One region of the Staphylococcus ursi genome, then DNA from elsewhere that is predicted to be linked to it. Evidence: predicted binding sites of a transcription regulator. Region 1 holds the regulator's gene; the other holds the start of a gene.

Region 1 (6,265 bases):
TCATCAGAAATGTTAATTCTGTGGTGCGCTTCATAACGGTCACGTAAGCCTTTTAAGATGGCAATCGTATCTTGTACACTTGGTTCGTCAACTTGAACTGGTTGGAAACGACGTTCAAGTGCTGCATCTTTTTCGATATGCTTACGGTATTCATCTAAAGTAGTTGCACCTATACATTGTAATTCGCCACGTGCAAGCGCTGGTTTTAAAATGTTAGACGCATCAATCGCACCTTCTGCACCACCTGCACCAATGAGCGTATGCATTTCGTCAATGAACAGAATCACATTCCCTGCATGATGAATTTCTTCCATGACTTTTTTCAAGCGTTCTTCAAATTCACCACGATATTTCGTACCTGCCACAACAGTACCCATATCAAGTGACATGACACGTTTATCTTTTAGTGTTTCAGGCACTTCATTGTTCACAATCGCTTGCGCTAAACCTTCAGCAATCGCCGTTTTACCGACACCTGGTTCACCGATTAACACAGGATTGTTCTTCGTACGACGACTCAACACTTCAATAACACGTGTAATTTCAGCGTTACGTCCCACTACTGGATCTAATATGCCGTCTTTCGCAATTACTGTTAAGTCACGCGCTAAACCATCTAATGTTGGCGTATGATTTGATTTTGCGGCTTGTGCATTTTTGTTAGACATTTCTGGGCTACCTAACGCTTTGACGACTTGTGCACGCGCTTTAGTAATATTCAAGTCTAGATTCGCAAATACACGCGCTGCCACACCTTCATTTTCACGGATGAGGCCGAGTAAAATATGCTCTGTTCCAACGAAATTGTGTTGTAACTTACGCGCTTCGTCCATAGACAGTTCAATCACTTTTTTCGCACGTGGTGTGTAGTGTAACGCACCCATCTGCTCTTGACCGTGACCAATCAGTTTTTCGACCTCTTCAATCACTTTATCTTCTGTAATGTCAAAGCTTTCCAATACTTTTGCAGCAATGCCTTCAGGTTCTTTCATTAACCCTAGTAATAAATGTTCCGTCCCAATATTCGAATGGTTTAAACGGATTGCTTCTTCTTGTGCATGCGCGAGTACACGTTGTGCGCGTTCTGTTAATCTTCCAAATAGCATATGCCAACCTCCTATTTATATATATGTTCTTAAAATCTCTGCTCGTTTTGCTTCAATAGATTGTTCATCTGTTTCATCTATTAAAAATGGTGACTGTATCGCGACCATTAATTCATTAAATCGAAAATCTTCCATATCTAAAATACCTAAATCGACGCCCAACTTAATATCACTTAAACGATAGGACGCTTCTTCCACCGAAATTAAACGACTATACTTTAATATACCCAAAGAACGATATATTCTATCTAACGTTTCGGTATGATTGTGTTCATTTAATCGCTCACGTAAAGCCAGTTCTTCGTGAATAATTTGGTCTACTAATTCTGTTAAAGCATCAATAATTTCTTGCTCACTTTTTCCCAACGTCAACTGATTTGAAACTTGGTAAATATGGCCGTAAACTTGTGAGCCTTCACCATAAATCCCTCGAATCGTAAAACCAAAGCGGTTAATCGTCTGAGCAATGCGGTTCATCCGTTTCATAATTGATAAACCAGGCAAATGCAACATGACACTTGCACGCATCCCTGTACCAACATTCGTTGGACATGTCGTTAAATAACCGAGTTGCTCATCATAACTGATTTGTAATGTACGATCTAATATATCATCTATTGCGGATGCTTTTTGATAAAGTTCATTTAATGACAAATCATTGCCCATTGCTTGAATACGAATATGATCCTCTTCATTCACCATCACACTTACCGACTCATCTTCATTCAACAATACTGCAGATGCCGGTTGTTTCGTCAACTCAGGGCTGATTAAGTGTTTGGCTACTAGCTTATACTTACTCAATTGGTCGAGTTCGTCTAAGCGGAGTACTTTTAAATCTGTTAATACATCTTGCACTTCATTAATGATGCGATGTCCCTCAGCTTCAGATGAAAACATGAGTGGGTGCACATCATTTTCAAGGTTACGTGCTAAACGAATGCGCGATGACATGATGACCGGTTGTGCATTCACTTTTTTCATCCAATCGCTCATATGTTGGTCTAAATTATGCATCATCTTGTTGGGACACCTCACTTTGTTGCTCAAGTGCTTGAATCTCATCACGGACAATCGCCGCTTCTTCAAAGGCTTGTTGTGCGACTAATAATTCAAGACGTGCACGTTTTTCTTCCAGTTGCTTTTTCAGCGCACGTTTATGCTGTGATGACTTCGGACATTTACCCGAATGTTCGATATGACCACCTTGGACACGTCTCACAATGTCATACACGTCTTCTTTAAATGTTTCATAACATTGCGCGCAGCCGAATTTACCGACATGTGCAATATCCTTCAACGTCATTTGACAGTTCGGACAGCGTTTTTGCTCTCGATAAACAACTTGATCCACATTCAGACCATGTTTTGCTGCCAAATGTTGCAAAATTTGTTGGATGACGAATGTGCCTTCAACGTCATCACCTTCATGCCATTGTTCGTCAGATTGATCATAACCTGATTGATCGTAAGCTTGAATAGGATGAAATTCAAGGTGCTTGTTTTGCTGTTTATCAAGTTCACGTTTATCGATTTTCATTGCACATCACCCTTCTAATAATAATTAATTACGGGAAGTAACCGTTTCAAAATATTCGCACGGATAATATCTCTTGATGCGACATCCATTTTTAATGTTTCCCGGTCCACGACTGCCGCAATCATTTTTGCTTCTCGGTCCGTAATTAATTGATTTTCACGCAAGCCATCAATAATATACAAAGCTTGTTGTTGAGAAAGGGCCGGACCAATCAACTCCATTAAGCGTTTAATGTAGTTGTTTTGGTCTTTCGTTTCAACTTTTGTGATTCGAATATAACCACCGCCACCGCGTTTACTTTGGATTTCATAACCGTGTTCGTTAGTAAAGCGCGTCTTAATGACATAATTCAACTGAGATGGTACACAATCAAAACGCTGTGCAATATTGGCACGTTGAATTTCAACAACATCATCTTGTGCCTCTTCAAACAATTGCTTAATGTACTGTTCTATGATGTCAGACATATTATGCATGGTATCACCCCTTTTGACCATCTTTGACTATATTATAGAACCCACTTTGACCTTTTTCAACCAATTTGATTTTAAATTTGATAAATAGTTATGTTACTGCTTACATTTTTGTTGTATGATAGTCTTAGTAAAAATTTAATTAGAAAAAATAGAGGTGGAACACGCATGCATATTTTAATTGGGGTCATCGGGATAGGTGTTTTCTTAGCCCTCGCTTTTATTGCAAGTTCTGACAAAAAGAATGTACGCTGGAAATACATTGGCATCATGTTAGTCATTCAATTGATCTTAGCGTTCTTCTTACTTAAAACGAACATTGGGATTACGATTGTTGGCGGTATTGCGAAAGGATTTGGCTACTTGCTTAAACAAGCAGGCGTCGGTGTAGATTTCGTTTTCGGTGGTTTAGCGAATGAAGGTGCGATGTCATTCTTCTTAAACGTTTTATTACCTATCGTCTTCATTTCAGCATTAATCGGTATTTTGCAATATACGAAAATTTTACCATTAATCATTAACGTTTTAGGTTTCTTAATCTCAAAAATTAATGGAATGGGCCGTTTAGAATCGTACAATGCCGTTGCAGCAGCAATTTTAGGTCAATCAGAAGTTTTCATTTCACTTAAAAAGCAATTGCCTTACATTACGAAACAACGCTTATACACATTGACGGCATCAGCAATGTCAACAGTATCAGCATCTATCATCGGGGCATACTTTACATTAGTACAACCGAAATATGTTGTAACAGCAGTCGTATTAAACTTATTAGGCGGTTTCATCATCGCTTCAATTATCAATCCATATAAAGTGAATGAAGAAGACGACAAATTATTAATTGAAGAAGAAAAGAAACAGCAATCCTTCTTTGAAATGTTAGGGGAATACATTTTAGACGGATTTAAAGTTGCAGTAATCGTAGGTGCGATGTTAATCGGTTATATCGCCTTAATTTCATTACTCAATGGCCTTGTTGGCGGACTCGTGAGCCTCGTTTCTGGCGGTTCATTAGACTGGAACTTCCAAACATTAATCGGCTTTATCTTTGCACCACTCGCATTCTTAACAGGGATTCCTTGGAGTGACGCAGTGGACGCAGGTTCAATTATGGCAACGAAATTATTATCAAACGAATTCGTAGCGATGACTGAACTCGGCAAAGCATCTGGTTTATCAGAACGTTCATTAGGTATCGTATCGGTATTCTTAGTATCATTTGCCAACTTCAGCTCAATCGGTATCATCTCAGGTGCCATCAAGTCATTAAACGACGAAAAAGGCGACATGGTTGCACGTTTCGGATTAAAATTATTATTCGGTGCAACACTCGTATCATTCGTATCAGCAGCGATCGCAGGCTTTTTCTTGTAAGCCGTATCTAAAGTAGTTGAAAAGATAAACAAACATATCATTGAATATAAAAGAGACTGAGTCATTATGGCTGAGTCTCTTTTTTGTTTTGCATTAAAGTTTGAATATATTGCTCGGCAGGTAGCGGTAGACGATCAAATTGAATATTAAAGAGGCATTTTCATCTTTTTCATGAATATCTCGGATTTTTCGTTAATAAATTCACAGGAGAAGTCACTTATGCGAGTGAAAAATTGATTAAAACCACTTTACCAGCATATGGAGGTCCACCGGTTCAGCTGTATTTTTAGAGAAAACAACGAATTGGTCGGTATATTATCCAAAGGTGAAGAGGATAACACAGATGCCATTTTAGTGCCTATCACAAAAGGTATTGCTAGATGGTATAAAGATAAAAATACAACTTAGAAAACCCTTCTTAACAAATCAGTGTTCTAAATTGCTACCACGTTTGTATCAAAAAGTGTGGTGTAGGGAGTCACCAGATTCTTTATATCCCAATATAGTTTTACAATAGTTAAAGGCTAGGACCATTCGAAGCCCTAGCCTACTTACGCAAGATATTGAACCGCCCGAGTACGAAACCGTATGCTCGGTAGTGTGAGAGGACGAATAGTCAGTTAATGGCTATTCTCCTACTCGATTCTATTCTACTGCTGCATCACATACTCTATAAAGTATTGTGTCATGCGATAATCATCTGTTAATTCTGGGTGGAACGATACGCCTAAATAACGGCCTTGTCGTACAGCAATTATTTTGTCATCAATCATCCCTAATACATCAACGGCTGCTTCTGTTGATTGAATATGGGGTGCACGAATAAAGACACCTTCAATCGGTTGATCAATACCTTTAATGTGTAATTCAGACTCGAAACTATCGACTTGTCGTCCAAATGAATTACGTGCTACTGTAATATCTAACTTTTGAAGATATCCTTCTTCGCCTACAATATCTTTCGCAAGGACAATCAAGCCTGCACACGTACCGAACATAGGTAATTGCGATGCACGTAACGCCTCTTTAAAACCGTAAAGATTCATGAGACGGCGTAAAGTAGTCGATTCACCACCAGGGATAATTAATCCGTCGATTTCTTCTAATTGTTCAACTTTTTTAATTGCGACACCTTCATGACCCGCAAGTTCAATATGACGGATATGTTCACGCACCGCACCTTGCAAAGCTAATACACCGATTTTCATCTTACCAACCACGCTCTTGCATACGTTCTTCTAATGAAAGTTGATTAATATCAATGCCTTTCATCGCTGTACCTAATTTTTTCGCTAACTCACCAATGAGTTTATAATCTTGGTAATGTGTTGTCGCTTGTACAATCGCTTTAGCAAATGTTTCTGGGTCTTCAGATTTGAAAATACCTGAACCTACGAATACACCGTCAGCGCCTAATTCCATCATTAATGCCGCATCTTGAGGTGTTGCCACGCCACCTGCCGCAAAGTTCACGACTGGTAAACGACCATGTTTTTTAATGTCTTTTAAGATTTCATATGGCGCACCTAAGTTTTTCGCCTCTGTCATCAATTCGTCATCGCTCATCACTGTGATACGTTTCACTTCTTGATTCACTTGGCGCATATGACGTACAGCTTCTACGATATTCCCTGTACCTGGTTCACCTTTCGTACGTAACATCGCAGCACCTTCACCGATACGACGCGCTGCTTCACCTAAGTTACGGCAACCACAAACGAATGGTACTGTATATTCATCTTTTTTCAAATGGAACACTTCATCTGCAGGTG
Region 2 (6,265 bases), 490 kb from region 1:
CCAAATCCTTCAACAAAGTTCATGTTTACTGGAATTTCCACTTTCAATGTGTCTACTTGAAAACGTGGTTCACTAAATACACGCATTGCTTCGTTAACTTTGTGTGGACGAACTTTTGCAAATGCTTCACCTTTTTCGTCACCAATGCTGTCATCGTAAGTTAAGATTTCAAGTAAAAATGGGACGTTTTCAGCTTGACACTCTGTTCCTACACGTTCGATCAACGCCTGTTTCTTTTGGTTGATTTCGTCTGATTCATCTACATCATAGTATAGCAAGAACTTCACTGCGTCTGCACCCGCTTCAACAAGACGACGTACGCTTTGATCTTCAATTAAACGTGGTAAACGTCCAGGACGAGACTTATCATAACCTGTTTGTTCATAAGATAAGATTAAGCCTGCTTTTGCATCTTTCGCTTTTGCAGCATCTAAACCATATTCAGGGTCTACTAAAAAGCTAGAACCGTGTGACGTTAACACTTCTGCCACCAATTTTTTAAATAATGACAAGTTTTCAGGTGTGCCTGTGTCACCTAGCAATTTTCTTAATGCGCCACGTTGGTCTACTGCCACTGCTGCATAAATTCCATTTTCATCTACTAAACGACTTAAATCTTTTACCATTCAAATCTCTCCACTTCTATTTCATTTTTAATTTCAGCGACTTGATTGACATCAATAAAGCCTGTTTTTTCTTGTAAAGCATTCGATGTCCCACATGCTAAAGCTTGACGAATTAACGCTTCAGGCGCTAAATCTTGATCCACACCGTAAGCAATGCCTGCCACAGTTGAATCACCCGAACCGACTGGATTGACAATGTCCTTATGTGGCAATGTCGCACGATAAATGTCTTGCTTCCACTTCACAAGCGCACCGTCTCCACCTAGCGTTAAAAAGACATCGCAATTTTTAAAATACGCATGTGTTTGTAACAAACGTGCACAATCATCAATCGTTAACTGTGTTTCACCGACTAACATTTCAAATTCAGATTGGTTCGGTTTAATACAGTGAATCGGCAACTGAGCTTCTAACAACGCTTTTAACTCGCCCGCATGTGTATCGACAATATTATACGTATGTGGGAACGCTTTTAAAATGCGTGCCATATGGTCAAACTTCGAATGCGTTTCGAACTGCGGTGAACTTCCGCTAATCGTCATCACTTTCGCATCTGCAGCATGTTGTGTGACGTTTTCAAAATAAGCTTGTTGTTCGCTTTCTGAAATCGTTGGACCTTGCTCAAGTACTTCTGTTTGGGCTTGGCCATCATTCAACGCTAAACTTTGCCTTGTCTGTCCTTTGATTAACGTAAACGCACTTGTAATGCCCATCCCTTTCAACGTGTCAGCCATCCACTGACCATTGGCACCTCCGAGATAGCCAAAAGCACAGTGCGTCGCGCCTAATTGATTGAGCACTTTCGTCACATTAATCCCTTTACCACCTGGATTTTCAATTTTCTGTTTGACACGATGGACTTCACCGACCACGAGCGGGTCAATTTCGTACGTGATGTCTACAGATGGATTAAACGTATGTGTTGCAATCATTATTCATCACCCTTTAACTGGATAAATCGTTACCCCTTTAACAACACGGTTAATAAAGCCGTCTGGACTTGGGTTATCCGGATTTAAACCTAATGCATCAGAACGTTGTGCAGCGAGTAACTGCCCAAACATCAAATATTGCAATGCAAGTTCTATATCTGATAATGATTCAGATTGTGGCAATTGGACAGTATGCTCACCTGCTTCACTTTGACCGTCTAAAATGTACATTTTGTAACGATCTTTCACTTGGCCAACTTCTTTAATCAAGTCATCTTCGTATTGACGGTGATATGCACCATTACTACGCATCATAATAAATATGGCATCTTTGCCTAAGCCTGCTTTAGGACCGTGTCTGAAACCTAACGTTGTTTCACGCGCGATTTCTGTTTGTCCTGCAGTTAATTCGTTCAGTTTTAAGCTCACTTCTTTTGTTAACTCACCAATCAAGCCTGTCGCTACGTAGAACACTTTTGAAAATGTCATTGCATTCACAGCTTGAGCTTGTTGTTCGAGCCACTCAAAGTTTGATTCTGCAATCTCGAAAAATTGTGGACTCACTTTACCACCAAAGAGTAAGTAACTTGCAAATAACATTGATGAAAAGCTTGATGTCATTGCGAGTGACTTGTCGTTTGTTTCTTCAGGCAAGATCACTTTGAACACATTGTCTTTATCCGCTTCGTATGTCCCTAAGAAACCGTCTTTATTATTTGTAATGAATAAGTGATACACACTTTGAGAAAGTTCATTCACAAATTCGACTGTCGCTTTCGTTTCTGGACTGTTACCTGAACGCGCAAATGACACAACAAGATAGGCCGTTTGTTCATCGATATAAAGTTGTGGGTCTGTCACAAAATGCGTTGTCGGTACAGATTCAAATTCAAAGTTTGGCATCACAGACGTGTTGCGTGCCATACGTGCGACATCACCGACATAGGCACTTGATCCTGCGCCTGTGAAAAGCACTTTTAATTTTTTCCCTGCATGTTCTTGTTCGATTTGATTCACAAATTGGTTGAATGCCTCTTGTTGTCCTTGAACAATATCAAACGTTTTTTTCAAAGTTTGTGGTTGTTGCTTTATTTCGCGATAAGTATCTGTTTCATGTAACACAATACTACCTCCCATATCATTTTTATGATTACATCAATTGCACGGTGTATTTATATTTATGTCCACTTGCAATACTTTGTGTAAACTCAATCAAATCTTCATCTACATAACTAAAGCGTTCAATAAACATACAACTGTCATCAACTACACCATTCAACAATTTCGCATGTTCTTTACTCAACTTACTCGCCGTCAAATTCTCACAAGCATTCGTTATTTGCAAACCGTAATGACGATTGAGCGTTTCATAGAGAGAGACACGATTAAAATCAAATTGCTCGAGCCCTTCGCAAAAACGCATTGGCAAATAACTCACCTCGTATATGAGCGGAACATCATTCGAAAGTCGTAAGCGCTTTAATTCATAAACATATTGATAGGGTTTCAAATTCATTTTTTCTTGCAAAAACGTGGTAGATGGAATGAGTTTAATGCTTAACATTTTTGTACTCGCCTCATCACCATTCTTTTCTATTTCATCTTTAAAACTATAAAGTTCGTTCAAAAACTGTGTATATTGACTACCAAGCACAAAGGATCCTTTGCCGTGTTCGCGTTTAATGACATGATCTTTTTCTAAGCGATCTAAAGCTTCACGCACAGTAATTCGACTTACACCAAACTGCTCACACAGCTTACGTTCTGATGGTATTTTATCGCCTTCTTTATACTCACCAGCCTTAATACGACTATGAATGCCTTTGTACACTTGATAGTACAATAGTAATTTTTCAGACATGACATTGTTCACCGCCTACTGGTTATAACCACCTTAAATTATAAAGACTCTTACTATTTTTGTAAAGGCTTTAATATTAATTTTCGCCTTTTTAAATAAAGCGTTTACAATATTCTCTATAGCAAATTGCAACCCTATTGTTGCACTTTTAGAAAACCCTATCAAAATCATTGCTCAAAAAAATTTTTTCTATCATTTTTCTGGTTATAACCACTCTAATATTTTTTTAGTTTGCGCATTATTGAACAATCGCAACAAACAATGTCGCTGTATACATTTTTTGTCATTCCAAAAGAGCTGAATTGCGTTAAAAAAGTGGTATTATTTCCCATCCTACAACCTGACAAAAATACCATAACAGCGGAGTTGTAAGGGTTTACAAAAAAGTATAAAAATTATATATTCTATTCAATTAATCTTTTGAGGAGTGCATAGACAAATGTTTAATCAACAGAAACAACACTATGGTATCCGGAAATATGCAATTGGAACTTCATCAGTATTATTAGGCGTGACATTATTTATAACACATGACGCAACTGCATCTGCAACTGAAAACAATACACCTGCAAAAACAGAGACAAATCAAGCAGAAACAACTTCTTCTCATACTTCGCCAACCGACGTCACACAACCTAACGCAGACACGAATGCTTCAACGACAACTAAAGAGACAACACAACAAACAGATCAAACGACATCACCTCAAGAACAAACGCAACCTAAAGCGGACCAAACAGCACCCAAAGACACATCAGATATCAATCAAACTCAAACAGCAGATTCAACAACCGCACCTCCTGTTACAGACGCGCCAAAAGCCAATGATGATACAACGCATCCAGAATCTGCAACTGTAGCAAAGAAAGAAGATACTCAGACAGCACCGACTGCTGACAATACACCACAAGCGCAACAACCTCCTCAGTCAGAAGCATCTCAAGAAGTGCAACAACAAGCAACAGTTGAGGATGCAACACCACAACAAAACGCATCAACTGAAGTGCAACCTAAAAATGTGGGTGCTGCTTCAACAAAACAAGAACAACACACGAATAAGTCAACGGCACCGACACCTTACGCACAACAAGCTGACAAAGCAACGACTGATGTCACAATAAAAAGTGTCGACAGTAACGCACAGCCGTCATCTCCTGCACAAGACCAACCTGAAGATGCCAACACAGCTGACAAAGCAACTGTTGCGACACCACCACGTGACAACGCCAAGACAGCTGATCCGAACAAAACGATGACTCGTGCAGCAGCCACGCAACAAGATGATGCCGTCGATACGTTGACGTCAAAAGAGATGACAGCAACGATTGATAAAAGTTTTCCTGCTGTTAAATATTACACGTTGAAAAATGGTAAAAAAGTCGATGCGCAAGTGACTGATGCACGTCAAATCATCGTCAACGGTGAAGTGATTACGCCAACGGTCAAATACAACAAAATTGATGATCATACGGCTGAATATGACTTAACAGCACAAAATGATTCACGTTCGATTGATGCCAATTTCAAATTCCGTTTATCAGTTGAAGGTCAGACCGTCGATTTACAAATGACAGATTACACGAACAACAACACAGATCCACAAAACGTCATTCGCAACTTTGGCTTTGTGAGTCAATCGCTCGTATCAGTGAATAATCAACAAAAAAATGCCAAACTACAAACAACGAAAATGTCTACAAATACGATGCAAAGTGGCGATAAGTCGTATAACATTGATGAGAATTTCAAAAATAATTTTAATGACTTTATGATGTATGGTTTCGTATCAAATGATGACTACAGCGCAGGGTTATGGAGTAACGCACAAATCGGCTTTGGTGGTGATCAAGACTTTTTACGTGTCAATGCCCAGTCTACAGAAACAGATAACGGTGTGGCTGTCGGTTTAGGTTCAATGCCTTGGTTTATCCAAAAAGACGCTGAACATCCAGATGCGAAAGATCAAGGACTATTACCACATGTGAAAATAGCGATTGCGGAAGATGAAAACAAAGATGGCGAAATCAACTGGCAAGATGGTGCGATTGCTTACCGTAGCATTATGAACAATCCATATGGTGCAGAAGAAGTACCTGACCTTGTTGGGTACCGTATCGCGATGAACTTTGGTTCTCAAGCGCAAAATCCATTTTTAAAAACGTTAGATGGTGTGAAAAAATTCTATCTCAACACAGATGGTTTAGGACAATCGATTTTATTAAAAGGCTATAACAGTGAAGGACACGACTCTAGCCATTTAGATTATGACAATATCGGTCAACGTATGGGGGGCGTTAAAGACTTTAAAACGTTACTTCAAAAAGGCGCAAATTATGGGGCACGTTTCGGTCTCCACATTAACGCTTCTGAAACATATCCAGAATCTAAAGCGTTTGATCCTGACCTTTTAAGAAAAAATGAAGATGGCACTTATATGTATGGTTGGAACTGGCTCGATCAAGGCTTTAACATCGATGCCGACTATGACTTAACACACGGACGTAAAGCACGTTTCGAAGCACTTAAACGAATTGTCGGTGATGATCTCGACTTTATTTACGTCGATGTATGGGGTAACGGACAATCTGGTGATAACAGTGCTTGGCCATCACACCAATTAGCGAAAGAAATCAATGACTTAGGTTGGCGCGTCGGCGTTGAATGGGGTCACGGTATGGAATATGACTCAACATTCCAACACTGGGCAGCGGATTTAACTTATGGTACGTATCAAAATAAAGGGATTAATTCAGAAGTGGCACGCTTTTTGCGTAACCATCAAAAAGATTCATGGGTGGGTCACTATCCAAAATATTCAGGTGCAGCCGACTTCCCACTTCTTGGCG

The links. The regulator CtsR, encoded in region 1, represses protease genes until heat stress. The targets are predictions, from matches to a motif close to ATGGTCAATAAAGGTCAAACA.
Region 2: a site for CtsR is predicted at 3,648-3,668, ahead of GZH82_RS01070 (endo-alpha-N-acetylgalactosaminidase family protein). Genes of this name have one in related genera too.

What each region holds. Positions count from the first base shown of each region.
Region 1 is NZ_CP048279.1:2,661,821-2,668,085, forward strand. Features, by position in the region: gene GZH82_RS12660 (ATP-dependent Clp protease ATP-binding subunit) at 1-1,106, opposite strand, end outside; gene GZH82_RS12665 (protein arginine kinase) at 1,122-2,126, opposite strand; gene GZH82_RS12670 (UvrB/UvrC motif-containing protein) at 2,116-2,646, opposite strand; gene GZH82_RS12675 (CtsR family transcriptional regulator) at 2,661-3,122, opposite strand; gene GZH82_RS12680 (NupC/NupG family nucleoside CNT transporter) at 3,288-4,493, shown strand; gene GZH82_RS12685 (hypothetical protein) at 4,752-4,901, shown strand; gene pdxT (pyridoxal 5'-phosphate synthase glutaminase subunit PdxT) at 5,144-5,701, opposite strand; gene pdxS (pyridoxal 5'-phosphate synthase lyase subunit PdxS) at 5,703-6,265, opposite strand, start outside.
Region 2 is NZ_CP048279.1:254,472-260,736, reverse strand. Features, by position in the region: gene GZH82_RS01090 (tagatose 1,6-diphosphate aldolase) at 1-626, opposite strand, end outside; gene GZH82_RS01085 (1-phosphofructokinase family hexose kinase) at 620-1,558, opposite strand; gene GZH82_RS01080 (SIS domain-containing protein) at 1,565-2,680, opposite strand; gene GZH82_RS01075 (GntR family transcriptional regulator) at 2,709-3,419, opposite strand; gene GZH82_RS01070 (endo-alpha-N-acetylgalactosaminidase family protein) at 3,859-6,265, shown strand, end outside.